DNA from 2 places in the Parabacteroides provencensis genome. Region 2 is predicted to be linked to the other one. Evidence: riboswitches for the same ligand, from Rfam matches in the RefSeq annotation. Region 2 holds a riboswitch; the other holds the start of a gene.
The links. Region 2 has a riboswitch for cobalamin ahead of CTY47_RS09520 (TonB-dependent receptor). Riboswitches for the same ligand answer to the same signal wherever they lie in the genome.
Positions count from the first base shown of each region.

Region 1: another riboswitch for cobalamin. It lies ahead of CTY47_RS03855 (porin family protein); the one in region 2 lies ahead of CTY47_RS09520 (TonB-dependent receptor).

Region 1 covers NZ_LT960488.1:871,213-878,845, reverse strand. The annotation lists gene mutA (methylmalonyl-CoA mutase small subunit) at 1-1,794, shown strand, start outside; gene scpA (methylmalonyl-CoA mutase) at 1,807-3,954, shown strand; gene coaW (type II pantothenate kinase) at 4,092-4,934, shown strand; cobalamin riboswitch at 4,949-5,148, shown strand; gene CTY47_RS03855 (porin family protein) at 5,434-6,030, shown strand; gene priA (replication restart helicase PriA) at 6,232-7,633, shown strand, end outside.
Region 2 covers NZ_LT960489.1:614,667-622,299, forward strand. The annotation lists gene CTY47_RS09500 (NAD(P)/FAD-dependent oxidoreductase) at 1-555, shown strand, start outside; gene CTY47_RS09505 (ABC transporter substrate-binding protein) at 742-1,866, opposite strand; gene CTY47_RS09510 (DUF5074 domain-containing protein) at 1,878-2,963, opposite strand; gene CTY47_RS09515 (YncE family protein) at 2,988-4,121, opposite strand; gene CTY47_RS09520 (TonB-dependent receptor) at 4,149-6,152, opposite strand; cobalamin riboswitch at 6,189-6,387, opposite strand; gene CTY47_RS09525 (hypothetical protein) at 6,495-7,298, shown strand; gene CTY47_RS09530 (DUF4249 domain-containing protein) at 7,304-7,633, opposite strand, start outside.

The sequences.
Region 1 (7,633 bases), on a different contig from region 2:
GTATGGAAAACAGGCGAAGGGTTTAATGTAAATCCTTTCTATCGTGCAGAAGACATCGAAGGTCTGAAAACTACCGAGTCTCTTCCCGGTGAATTTCCGTATGTTCGGGGTACGAAAAAAGACAACGATTGGAAAGTACGCCAGAACATTGAAGTAGAATGTTTTAAAGGTGCAAACGAAAAGGCCCTCGATTTACTGAACAAAGGTGTTAACTCTCTTGGATTTATTATCAAGGGAGATGAAGTAAATGCTGAAAATATTGCTGCATTGCTGGATGGTATTTGCCCGGAATGTGTGGAACTTAATTTCAACACTTGCAACTGCAAAGCTGAGAAGTTGATCGGTATTCTGGCGGATTACTTCAAGGGTAAGGGCGCAGATTTGAGTAAGTGCTTTGGTTCTGTTAATTATGATGCATTCAAGAAACCTTTAGTAAAAGGCAAAGACAATGAAAACTGGGTAGAAGCTGCAGCAGCCGTGCTCAAGGCTGGTAAGGCTCTGCCTCGTTACCGTGTATTGGCTGTAAATTCATTCTATTTCACGAATGCAGGAGCTTATATTGCTCAGGAATTAGGTTTCGCTTTGGCTTGGGGTAACGAATTGATGGCTAAATTGACAGAAGCCGGATTCGAAGCTGACGAAGTAGCGAAGAAGATCAAATTCAATATGGGTATCAGCTCTAACTACTTCATGGAAATTGCTAAGTTCCGTGCAGCACGTTGGTTGTGGGCTGAAATCGTGGCTGCCTACAATCCTGTTTGCCACTGTCCGTCGGAATGTCCTAATAAGGCAGAAAACGGAATGTGCCGCTGCGCTTGTAAGATGGTTGCCCATGCACAGACTTCAGAATGGAATATGACAATTTACGATGCTCACGTAAACTTGTTGCGTTCTCAGACAGAGGCTATGTCTGCTGCTATTGCTGGTGTTGATTCAATTACAGTCCGTCCGTTTGATAAGACTTATCAGACTCCGGACGATTTCTCCGAACGTATTGCCCGCAATCAACAATTACTGTTGAAAGAAGAATGTCATTTCGACAAGGTAGTTGATCCGTCTGCTGGTTCATATTATGTAGAAGTTCTTACAAACTCTATGGCTGATGTAGCCTGGAAGTTGTTCCTGGAAACAGAAGAAAAGGGCGGTTTCGGTGCTGCTGCCAAAGCCGGCGAAATCCAGAAAGCTGTAAATGCTTCTAATGATGCCCGTAAGAAGAATGTTGCTACCCGTCGTGAAATCCTGTTGGGATCTAACCAGTTCCCTAACTTCAACGAAGTAGCTGCCGGAAAGATAAAAGAAGAAGCTTCTTGTTGCTGTGGTGGCGGCCATTGTGGCGAGGCTACAGTTGCTGCATTGGACTTCTCTCGCGGTGCGTCACAGTTTGAAGCTTTGCGTCTGGCTACTGAAAAGAGCGGAAAAGAACCGAAGGTATTTATGCTTACTATCGGTAATCTGGCTATGCGTCTGGCTCGTTCTCAGTTCTCTAGTAACTTCTTTGGTTGTGCCGGATATAAGATAATTGACAACTTAGGTTTCGATACAGTTGAAGCCGGTGTAGATGCAGCTGTTAAGGCAGGTGCTTCTATTGTAGTTCTTTGCTCCAGCGATGATGAATATGCAGAATATGCTCCTGCGGCATTGAAGGCCTTGGCCGGACGTGCTCAGTTTGTTGTAGCTGGTGCTCCTGCTTGCATGGAAGACCTGAAAGCTCAGGGTATCGATCAGTTTATTCATGTTAAGAGTAATGTGCTTGAAACATTGCAGGCTTTCAACGCTAAATTAGGAATCGCTTAAGTAGAAACAATTATGAGACCGAATTTTAAAAATATAGATATAAAGAATGCCGGATTCGCAGCAACCAATGTTGCCGAATGGGCAAAAGCCAATGGCATTGAAGCCAATTGGAAAACACCCGAACACATCGAGGTGAAACCCGTATATACAAAAGAAGACCTCGAAGGCATGGAACACTTGAACTATGCTTCCGGTCTGGCTCCTTATCTGCGTGGCCCGTATAGTGGCATGTACGCTATGCGTCCCTGGACAATCCGCCAGTACGCAGGTTTCTCTACCGCAGAAGAGTCAAATGCTTTTTACCGTCGTAACTTGGCTTCAGGCCAGAAAGGTCTGTCTGTAGCATTCGACCTTCCGACTCACCGTGGTTATGATGCCGACAACGAACGTGTAGTAGGCGACGTTGGTAAGGCCGGTGTATCTATCTGCTCACTGGAAAACATGAAAGTATTGTTTGCCGGCATTCCATTGAACAAGATGTCTGTATCTATGACAATGAACGGTGGCGTACTTCCTGTTCTGGCATTCTACATCAACGCAGGTCTGGAACAAGGCGCTAAGTTGGAAGAAATGGCAGGTACAATCCAGAACGATATCCTGAAAGAATTCATGGTGCGTAATACTTATATTTACCCCCCGGAATTTTCAATGAAGATTATTGCTGATATCTTCGAATATACATCACAGAAGATGCCGAAGTTCAACTCTATCTCTATCTCCGGTTACCACATGCAGGAAGCCGGTGCTACCGCAGATATAGAAATGGCTTATACATTGTGCGACGGTATGGAATACCTCCGTGCCGGTGTAAATGCAGGTATCGATGTGGATGCATTCGCTCCGCGTTTGTCATTCTTCTGGGCTATCGGCGTGAACCACTTCATGGAAATTGCCAAGATGCGTGCTGCACGTATGTTGTGGTCTAAGATTGTGAACAGCTTCGGCGCCAAGAACCCGAAATCATTGGCTTTGCGTACACACTGCCAGACTTCTGGCTGGTCGTTGACCGAGCAAGATCCGTTCAACAACGTAGGCCGTACTTGTATCGAAGCAATGGCTGCAGCTCTGGGACATACCCAGTCTTTGCATACCAACGCCTTGGATGAGGCTATTGCATTACCGACAGACTTCTCTGCCCGTATCGCACGTAATACGCAGATTTATATCCAGGAAGAAACTCAGATATGTAAGGAAATCGACCCTTGGGCCGGTTCTTATTACATCGAGACATTGACAAACGAACTGGTACATAAAGGCTGGGCTTTGATCCAGGAAATCGAAAGCATGGGCGGTATGGCGAAAGCTATCGAAACCGGTCTGCCAAAGATGCGTATCGAAGAAGCTGCTGCACGTACACAGGCTCGTATAGACTCTGGTATCCAGACAATCGTAGGTGTTAATAAATATCGTTTACCGAAGGAAGATCCTATTGATATTCTTGAGATCGATAATACGGCCGTACGTAACGAACAGATAGCTGCTTTGAAGGTGCTGCGTGAAAACCGTGACGAAGCCGCTGTTCAGAAAGCATTGGCCGACATCACTGAATGTGTGAAAACTAAGAAAGGCAACTTGCTGGAACTGGCAGTTAAAGCTGCCGGTTTGCGTGCATCCCTGGGCGAAATCTCGGATGCCTGCGAAGTAGTAGTAGGTCGTTATAAAGCAATCATTAGAACTATATCAGGCGTGTATTCATCAGAATCAAAGAAAGATGCAGACTTCGAAAAGGCTTGTGAACTTACGGCTGAGTTTGCTAAGAAAGAAGGTCGCCAGCCCCGTATCATGATCGCTAAGATGGGTCAGGACGGACACGACCGTGGTGCAAAGGTTGTTGCTACAGGTTATGCAGACTGTGGATTCGACGTAGATATGGGACCCTTGTTCCAGACTCCGGCCGAAGCTGCGCGCCAGGCTGTAGAAAACGACGTCCATGTAATGGGTGTTTCTTCTTTGGCTGCAGGCCATAAGACTTTAGTTCCTCAGGTAATTGAAGAGTTGAAGAAGCTGGGTCGTGAAGACATCATCGTTATAGCCGGTGGTGTTATTCCAGCACAGGATTACGATTTCTTATATAAGGCAGGAGTTGCCGCTATTTTTGGTCCTGGTACTTCTGTAGCTAAGGCCGCTTGCCAGATACTGGAAATCTTGCTTGGCGAATAAGTAATCAGAGCATAAGGCTTTTCTATAAAAACTGCGCAATCTCCGAAAGGAAGTTGCGCAGTTCTTTTTTAGTGGCAACCGAGGGTATATAAATAATGTGTAAATTCGCGGCGGTAACATTAATAACTTAGACTACTATGGGTATTGTTATAGGTATCGATGTGGGGGGCAGCACGACGAAAATCGTTGGTGTTGCTGATGGGAAAATAAAGAATCCGATGTTTGTAAAAGCAACAGATCCGGTGACTTCGCTTTTCGGGGCTTTGGGTAAATATATTTATGATAATGATATTTCGTTGTCTACAATAGAGAAAGTCATTCTAACCGGTGTGGGTAGTGCATATATAGACCAGCCGCTTTATGGTTTGCCAACGGCGAAAGCTGACGAGTTTTTGGCTAATGGTTTAGGAGCTCAGTATATGACAGACCTGAAAGACCTGCTTGTTGTCAGTATGGGTACGGGAACTTCGATTGTCAAGGTGATGAATGATAAGGTTGAACATATCGGAGGTCTGGGGGTTGGCGGCGGAACTATCCTGGGACTGTCCAAATTGTTGTTGAAGACACAAGATTTTCACCATATTGTTTCACTGGCCGAACACGGTTCGCTTGACAATATCGATTTGCAGATAAAGGACATTACCCGCTATCCGTTGCCCGGCTTGCCGCTCGACGTTACGGCTTCGGTTTTCGGAAAAGCCGATGCTAATGCGCCGGCCGAAGATGTGGCATTGGGTATTGTACACATGGTTCTGCAAACCATTGGCCAATGTACGATCTTCGCTTCTTTGAACAGTACGATCAAAGATTTTGTACTGATAGGTAATTTGACGCGTTTGCCACAATGTGCCGACATCTTTCCGCGTCTGGAAGAAATGTGTAACGTGCGTTTCCTGATACCGGCACATGCCGAATATTGCACAGCCATAGGCGCAGCTCTTGCATATATAAATAAAAAGATATGCCGGGAGGTTGGTTGACATAAAACTTTATGTATCTTTGTCGCAAGCTTTGTTTCCGTATTGCAATCGCAAGAAGGAATTAAAAGGGAATCGGGTGTAAATCCCGGACAGTCCCGCTGCTGTAAACTTCGTAAACGGATTGGACAACACCATTGCCACTGTTCTTCGTAAGAATGGGAAGGCGTCCAGACCGGAAGTAAGTCAGAAGACCTGCAAAGCCGGTAAATTTCAGACGGCCTCGAGGAAAGACCGGAAGAGAGAACAAAAAGAACCGTTCGCGGTTTCCTCTTATTCTTTTATCCATTCGTTCGTCAAAGAGGCACGTTGTTATGACGTTGTCTTTAATTATTTTGCCATAATAATTAGGAAAAGAAGCACGGTCTACAGACGGGATGAGCTCCGTTTCGGCCTGTGCTTTCCTTTTTACGGATGTTTGAACACTTGTTGGGGAATATTTGTTTATTAGGTGAAAAGTCTGTTTATTTGCAGCCAGGAATACAATTAATAAGAGAAAAATATGAAGAAAATAGCAGGACTCCTTTTAATAGCTTTGTTCGCTTTGACCGTTGTTCCGGCGAAAGCTCAGGTTAAATTCGGTATTAAAGGTGGTGTGAATATCTCATCCGTACACTTTAATAAAGATATTCTTAACTCCAGTAATGTGACAGGGTTCCAGGTAGGGCCGATGATCGAAGCCATGATGCCGATGTTTGGTATGGGAATTGATGCGGCAGTCTTGTATTCCCAGAAAGGGGTGGATGCTTCCAACTCTATTAATTCGAAGAGCCTGAAGACCGATTATCTTGATATTCCCGTTAATCTGAAGTGGAAATTCGGATTGCCTATCGTTAAGGTTTATCTGGCAGCAGGCCCTTATATCGGCTTCCGCGTAGGAGGAGATAAAATCTGGGATATCCCGGGACAGATTGACGGAGAATTAAAAGCAAAAAACTTTAATGCCGGGTTGAATTTTGGTGCAGGCGTGGAACTGATCAAACATTTGCAGGTAGGCTTCAATTACGGACTGGGCTTGACTGATGATTTTAGCGCTTCCAAGGTAGACCTGAAAGCAAAGAACCGCGGTTGGTCTGTTACAGCGGCCATTTTGTTCTGAACTATATTTATAGATAAAGGAAGGCCGGGCTAACAAGTCCGGTCTTTTTTTGTTACTTTTGGCTTGGCTTTCGCAGGGCGAAATTTCTGCTTACAAGTATTGAACGTTTCTACCGGTAAGTATGACGCATCAATACAAACGCCCGGCAGAGCAGCCCGAGAATAGGATGGTTCAAACAAACGATAAAACGAAAAACAGAAGATGAAGTTTGCAGACGTGATACTCCCATTGCCTCTGGAGAATAGTTACACTTACCGTATTCCTGAGGATATGGAAAAAGCGGTGACGCCCGGTTGCCGTGTTATTGTACACTTCGGAAAGAAACGATATTATACGGCTATCGTAATGGCAGTACATGATAAGGAACCACTGTCTTCATTTGAAACGAAAGATATTTATGCCTTACTGGATGCTTCACCTGTACTTCGTCGTCCGCAGTTGCGTTTCTGGAAATGGATTTCGTCGTATTATCTCTGTAAGTTGGGAGATGTTTATAAGGCAGCTTTGCCCTCAGGATTGAAGCTGGAGAGCGAAACATCTGTGATTTACAATGAAGACTACGAAGCTGATACTCCTTTACGTCCTAATGAGCAGAGCGTTTTGGATGCTTTTGGCGGCGCGTTGAAGCTGACTGTGTCCGAACTTGAAAAGAAAACCGGATTGCGTAATGTTGTTCCTGTTGTGGCTTCTTTGATGTCACGTGGAGCCGTAGAGGTTAGTGAAGAGTTAAAACGAGGCTTTGTGCCGAAGACTCGGACATTTATCCGCCTGGTAGAGACTTTTTATGATGAGGAAAAGCTTCAGGAGGTCTTTCATGAACTGAAAAGGGCAAAGAAGCAGGAATTGTTGCTTGTTAGCTTTCTTGACCTCAGCCATACATTGAACCCGGTACTTCGCAAGGAGCTTTCTAAAAAAGAATTGCTGGAACGTAGCGGATGCACGTCCAATGTGTTGGATGGTCTGCTGAAACGAGGTGTTTTGGAATGTTATGAAAAGGAAGTAGGGCGTTTACAAATATCCGTTTGCCGTTTGCTTCCGTTGCAGCCACTTAGCGCTGCTCAAGAAAAGGCTTACGGTGAGATCCATGATGTATTTAAAACCAAAGAGGTTTGCTTGTTGCATGGCGTTACTTCCAGTGGCAAGACGGAGGTGTATATTCATTTGATTGATGAGGTTCTGAAATTAGGACGCCAGGTTTTGTACTTGTTGCCCGAGATAGCTATTACTACACAAATAACAGAGCGGCTGGCTAAATTGTTTGGCAATCGCTTATTGGTTTATCATTCTAAATTCTCGGATAATGAAAGGGTGGAGGTCTGGAATAAACTTTTGCATGGCAATGAACCGATGCTGGTTCTGGGAGTCCGTTCGTCTTTATTCTTGCCGTTTAAAGATTTAGGGCTGATTATTGTTGATGAAGAACACGAGAATACTTATAAACAGCAAGACCCGGCTCCCCGCTATCATGCCCGTAATGCTGCTATTGTGCTTGCCGGTATGCATGGGGCTAAAACGCTTTTGGGTTCGGCTACTCCATCTATAGATTCTTATTTCAATGCAACTACCGGAAAGTATGGCCTGGTGGAGCTTACCACCCGTTATG
Region 2 (7,633 bases):
GTTGACACAGCTACTAAGCAGGCACATTTTGAAAAGATTGAAAAGAAAGGAGATGAGAAAATCGTTACTCCTTTCGTCAAAGATTATGATTTCTTACATTTCACCCCTCCAATGTCAGCCCCAGACTTCGTCCGCGAATCGGGACTGGGTTGGACTGAAGGGAAACTGGCAGCAGAAGCATGGGTTATGGTAGATAAAAACACATTGGTTCACCAAAAATATTCCAACATTGTTTCATTAGGAGATGTGGCAGGTATCCCAACCAGTAAAACATCAGCAGCCGTACGTAAACAAGTACCTATCGCTGCAAAGAATCTGATTTCACTAATGGAAGGAAAAGAACCGGCAGAAAAATATAATGGCTATGCAGCCTGCCCGATCGTAACAGACTACGGACACGTATTGCTTTGTGAGTTCGATTACGACAAAAATCCGGATATCTCATTCCCTTTCACCATGATAGATACGTCAAAAGAACAATGGCTGGCATGGTTATTGAAAGTATACATTTTAAAGCCTATGTATTTCTATGGAATGCTCAACGGATATGCTTAACAGACCCTAAACAACTCCCTCTAATAAAATGCCAAACTACAAAACCCCGGTTTCTTTGAAAGAAACCGGGTTTTTATTTTATAAAGGTAAATCAACCTATTAAAAAGAGCTATCCTTTTAATGTAAAAGTCCCGTCTTTTAAATGCAAAAGACATATCTTTTTAAATCATTTATATCAAAAGCCATTTAAGAACCGCCTAGTTTTTTGTAATAACGGGGCGTATAATCCGGTAATAACTCAGGATGGAATATCCAAACCAGATCTTTCAACAGATAATCCGGGTGCATAGGAAATTCTTCATAATAAGGAACAGAGCCGGTATTACAAGCATAAATATTTTTCTTCTTAAATGCATCAAAATTCTCATATGGCGTATACTCGGCACGCAAACCGGCATAGGTCAGATCATCCGGTTGGTTATACTTAATCAGCCAGATATCGGCATGAATAGCTTTATCCAGAACCGTTTCAAAAGCAAGAGGCGTACTTCCTGCACCGGGAAGGTCTGTAAACATATAATCGGCACCTGCATCTTTAAAAAAGTGAGCCATATAACTAGCCCCTCCGGGGATATGCCAGGTCGATCCAAACCGTTTTTCAGAAAATACGGTAGGACGGTGCTGTACTCCTTCTGCCAATTTACTAAGGGTAAGGTAATTTGACTCCGTTGCACGGAAAAGTGAATCTGCCAGTTCTTCACGTCCCAACAAAAGGCCGTATAAATGTAACCATTCAGCCCTTCCAAGCGGGGTAGATTCCATATAATCGGCACATTCAATAATAGGTATTCCCAACTTTTCGGCAGGGCCATATCCCGAATTGCGAAATGGAGAGGCAAGAATCACTTCCGAACCTACATCTACCATCTTTTCTATATTAGGAGCTGTTGCTTCACCCAAGTCGGCAATCACTCCCTTATCCAATCGTTCGCGGATTACAGGAGTATCCATATAGCGGGATTCGCAAGCCCCTACAATATTTTCGGCAGCATCGAGCAATTCTACGATAGAACTGTGTACCGAATTATATACCACGATATTTTTTAAAGGAATACGCACAATCGTACCTTTAGGCATTCCTCCCGGAATATCCTTGTTCCTATCCACCAACAGATAGCGTTGTAAAATACGTGTTGTGTCCCATGGATCACGCAATTCGGTAACAATATAATCGTCATAGCGTTCTATTGTATATCCCTGTGAATACTGAATCTTATCAACAGAGACAAGAGTATTATCCGTTTGCTTTTTGGGCTGCGTGCACGACACGGCAGCCCAAAGAACAAACAGTAAAGAGATGATTTGCTTCATAAAGCTTTAATTTATTTCCCATCCATAAAAACAAAATCAGAAGGATAAGGAGCTGTTTCAAACTTTGTTTTCAGTTTACCTTCAGCAGTAAACACATAAACATCCCCATTGTTAGTCTTATTGCTTTTGGCAACATAAATATCTCCTCTTAACGGGTCTATACCGATTCCATTAGGAGAGTCTATAACAGTTCCATCCGTAATGAAATTTTCACTAAGTAATTTCTCATTCTTCAAATCATATTTGTAAAATTTCACGGCCCCTGCATAATAGTCATTAAACATGATATAAGCAATATCATCATAAACAGTCATTTTATAAGCTTTAACACCTTCAACCGTTGTTACAGCATCAGTCTTGGCATCTATCCGTTGCAAAATATATGACTTATCATCACTATAATCGCTCATGCATATAACATAAACGTCTCCGTCCGAATCTGAATAAATATAATTCGGATTTAAAGACACTGTCAATGTTTTCTCCTTTTTAAAAGTATTAATATCCACCACAGAAACACTTGTACTCTGACTCGGCCAGTTCATTCCATCCGTATCCGCTGTATAGATGCGTCCATTAGCAATTGTTATACCATCCGGATTAGGACCAACTTCCACATAACCCTCTACAGACATGGACGCTGTATCTATTTTTGCAACATAACCATCGTAGGTTGTCAGATAAACCTTATTTCCATAAGCAGCAAACATACGTGGTGCACGTTCATTTCCTTGTTCATCAACCAGTTTTAATTGTTTTAAACTTTGCGCATCAGCTGCATTCAATATTTCGACGGTTTTAGAACCATATACAGAAACATATAATTTTGAACCGTACTTGATCATATTCTGTCCCATATCACCCAGATTACGGCCATTTTGATCTCTAAAAATATTGTTTATAACCTTTCCTTCTGCATCAACATAAGTAATTGCAGCATTATTATTTCCGTAATTACCTCCATCTAAAACATAAAAAGCAGTTGTTTTAGATGGATCTATTCCCGGAGTCGGATCGTCATCATTGTTACATGCCATAAAAGAAACGGCCATCATTGCACACAGTGCGGATAATAATAAAAACTTGTTCTTGTTCATTGTGTTCTATTTTATTTTATTTTCTTATTCTTTTTCAGACGCTTGTTCTTTATACACAAAAAGGACTCCCTGAGGATAAAGACCATCCGTATCAAACTTATTAATCAATTTTCCTTCACGAGAGAAGATGTACATGTCTCCGTTAACATTTTTTCCACCAACAGACACATATACGTTACCTGTCAACGGGTCTACATCAATCTCCTGCGGATCGCCATTGATTTTTGTTTCATCCGTTACAAACTTTTCCGAAATCATTTTCTCCGCTTTCGCATCATAAGTAAAGAAATCATAAGTTGTAGCACCGTATTGTTTATAGACACCATAAATCGTATCATTACAAATTGAGACAACAGAAGCCGTACGAATTTCCTTTACCTCGGAAGAACCTTTCTTGAAGTATTGCAATGTATTAGGAATCAAGGTTGCCGGATCTTTTGAATAATTACCCATAGAAACCACATAGGCATCCCCTTCACTATCGGTAATTACACGAGTAGGATTGATAATAACTTCTACATTACGTTTTACTTCAAAAGTGTTCAGGTCTACCACAGAAACTGTTTTATCGTAGTTCGGACTATTTAGACCTCCCGAATTAGCAGTGTACAGCACATCTCCTTTAGCCGATAATTTATCAGGATTCATCCCGACTTTCACCTGTTTGTCTATTTCAAGTGTAGTTGTATCGATACGGGCAACATATCCGTTATACAATGTTGCATATACATAATCGCCTGAAGCTGTCATAGCACGTGGCTTTGCTCCGTTTCCTCCGGCATCTTTCGGTTCGATTGACTTTAATGACTTTAGAGTTGCAGCATCCACAACCTCTATAATCATAGAGTTATAAACCGGAATATAAATCTTTGTTCCATATTGGAAAAATTCCTGGGCAGAATCACCGAGCTTACGACCGTTAACTGTTTCAAAAACATGTCCGGTTATTTTTTTATTCGTTAAGTCATAATAAGATATGCAGCTGTTATTAGATTTTGATTTTCCGCGGTTAATTATATAAAAACCAGCTGTATATTCAGAAGTTTCCGGTGTCGGACTCGGGGTTGGTATCGGATCATCATCATTATCACAAGCAACAAACGACGTCGACATCAAAGCACATAGTGCCGAAATAAAAAACAAATTCTTTCTCTTCATTATATTATATGTATTTTTGAATGGATATTACAAAATAAACGAAACCGTTGCCCTATACGAACGTCCCGGCATCGGATAATACTGGATTACGTCATAATTGATATTACCCAGATTAATTATTTCACCCTGCAGACGTAATTTACATTTATCAAACTTAAATTCACGATTTACAGAGATACCTTGTTCAACGTACCCTTTGATCAGGTTATCAGAGATATTCTGAGGTAATGCATAACGGTCTCCCACAGCAGTCAGGCTATAAGAAAAATTCACCCACGGATTCTCTACGGACAAAGACAAGGAAGCACTGTGTTTCGGAGTATAAGGAATCTGGTCACGATAGTTTTTAGCATCCTCGTCCGTTATATCAATTGCCCGCTGCCACGTATAGGCTCCTTGCAATACGACATCTATTTTATTGCAAACCGGAATTTCCGTAGACACATTCACATCAATTCCGGCTATCGAAACCTCACCCATATTCATCATCTTCCAAATAAACATAGTGGGCAAAGCTACAATCTTATCCCTCACACGGTTATAATAACCATCAGCCGATACACTTAAATAACGGACATATGAAGCAGGCTGTCCACTCCAGGTAAGCCCCAGATTATATTGTGTTGCACGTTCAGGTTTCAATCCCGTATTTCCGATACGTAAATAATACATATCATTAAATGTAGGGACCCGGAATATATCTTTATAAGAAGCCCTGACACGCAAATTCTGATCTGCCAGAATACGCCATGAAGCACTAACCGCAGGGGACAACCGCTTACGATCGGCCGGCGTATCGCCTGACTTAACTTTTTCTGTTATAAACGTTCCCAACAAACTTGCAGTAGCAGTGAATCTTGAGTTCTTATATTGTCCTGCCAATACAGTAAGCAAAGTGTACCGCATAGGGAAGGGACATTCCGGCAATGTATTATCCAACGTGTTCACAAAAAAATCTTGCGTAAGAGAAAAAGATACATACTTCAATGGGGTATACAAAGCAGAAGCGGAACCATAATATTCGTTTTGCGTATACCGGTCATCTTGTTTGCCTCCTTCATACTTATTATCCACGTCCAGATGACGCGTCCACGCATAATTATATTTTAACTGGGCTTGCAGAGCAAAACGTTCATTGAATCTGTTTTCATAATGGGCTTGTGCAAAACCGTTTTTATCCCATAAACGTTCGCCGGCATAGTCATTATACAATATAACAGATCCGGGCAATCCTCTCTCCGAATCGAAATAATACCCTTTTAAACGTAAACTTCCGCCTTTACCAAAATCGCCATATACATTCAATTCTGTACGCCACGTTTCGATATCGCTGTTATAACGTTTTTTCTTTTCTTCCAGTTTTCCGTTCACCAACGTAAAAGGATAGTTTCCGTCGGCCCGCTGCCAATCCCCATAAAGAGATGCCGCCCATCGGTTTCCCAACTTCTGTTCATAACGGAGAGAAGGATTTACCATACCAAAAGAACCGGCTTTCACTTGTGCACGCAGATGGAGAGGAGATAAAGAGAATACAGGTTTAGTTGTCTTTATACTTAATGCGCCAGCCGAAGCATACATACGTGCCGTCTGAAAAATATCATCAGCCTGGCCTATAGACAAAGATACCATTTCTACATTATCCAGTGAAAAACGGCTTATATCCACCTGCCCGCTCTGTGCATCCGTAACAGTAACGCCGTCATAACTTACCGCTGTATGTTTAGCACCTAAACTACGGACAGATACCGTTTTCAAACCGCCTATTCCTCCATAATCCTGCACAGTTACACCGGAAAAACGTTTCACCGCTTCCGACAAATCCTGTACACCCAGCCTTTCAATACCGGCTCTATCCATCAACTGAACCGGTGTTGCTTCACGTGTAACGGAGGGACGAGCCTTTTCCACTACTTCCACACCCGAAAGCCGATGATAAGACACAGTATCTATTCCCTGGGCATAAGATACCACAGCGAAAAACACCCATGCACCTATCAGGTACAACATTTTCTTAACAAACATATCCAGCATAATAACTTGGTTTACCAATTCCTTTACCCGAGGAACCGCATAACAAGAATAATGGCAGGTTTTCTGGCTTGTTCTCCTTTGTCGGCCGCCTTCCCAACAGATCGTTAGTGGCAATCAGAAAGGCCGAGGTTTACAGAACTTACAGCTACGGGTACAGCTCCGGTTTTACACCGGATTCCCTTTTACTAACCGTCCGAGAATACGAAACGATTACACCATAATTCGGTTACAAAGATATATGTTTATTTTATTATAACAATGTTATTATTATTCTTTTAAAAACAATCATAGTATTCTATTTATAAAATACGTATCTTGCAAACGGCAAAAGAAGGAGGTTATATGAAACGGGGACATTTACTTATCATATTAATGCTGATTGCATTAAGCATGCAAGTATGGGCACAAAAAGGATTTACCATTATACAAAACAATGAAGGTAAAATAATCGCGATTCCCAAATTTGAAAATTATGAATTCAATATTCCCAAATTCGCTTATAAATCTTATACACCGGCATCTACCCGCGAAATAGAAAACAGACTGCGGGACTTCATCCCCGAGACTCCGCTCACACTGGACGAGCGTCCTATGGATATGCAGATATTATCCGCTGCTTACCGTCCTTTCTTTAATGTATTCACACCTATGTTAAGGGATGTTTCCCCTATGGCACTGGATTTTGACGAAACAACGTTCAAACCAATAAACGACAATGTAGATTTTATGATAACAGGCCGCCAGTTTACCTGGCCGGGAATGGGAGGCATTACAGAAATTGCCCCTCAGATTGCATGGCATAAAGATAGATGGACTGTCAGCGGCGGAGCATTTGCCGGACGTTTTTTCACGCCGCTTAACCCCAGTCCGGGTTTTATGGGAGGAGTAAACACACAGGTAAGTTACGAAGCAACAAACTGGCTCCGGTTAAAAGCATGGGGACAATACACAATGTATGATAATGACAACAAAAAGAATTCATTCATGATATATAGCCCGTACATGAATCATTCTGCCGTAGGAGGAGCTATGGAATTTAAAATTACCAACAATTTCGGTATAGGAGCCGGTATGCAATATGAATACAATCCTATGCGGCGAAAAATGGAAAGACAGGTACTTGTTTATCCTATATTCGGTAAATAACAATACTACCAGCTTCCATACTTATTCCATGGATCCCATTCCGGAGGGACATTACCGTCAGGCATTGTAAATGAATATGTATCTTGCTGATAACCTGTAAGTACACCAAAACCATTATATACATTTGTATATGTTTCGGACGAACTCGCTATATCTCCCCAATTAATATTGCCAATCCAAATGCCAAAACCGCCTACCATCCTGAAATATTGATAATATGATTCAGAAATAGTCTGTAAATGCACTTTATAAGTAACACGCGTCGAAAGCGTATCGCTTTTATATGAATTCTCAACCGGCGCAACAGACAACCTTACGTTATACGGAACCTGTTT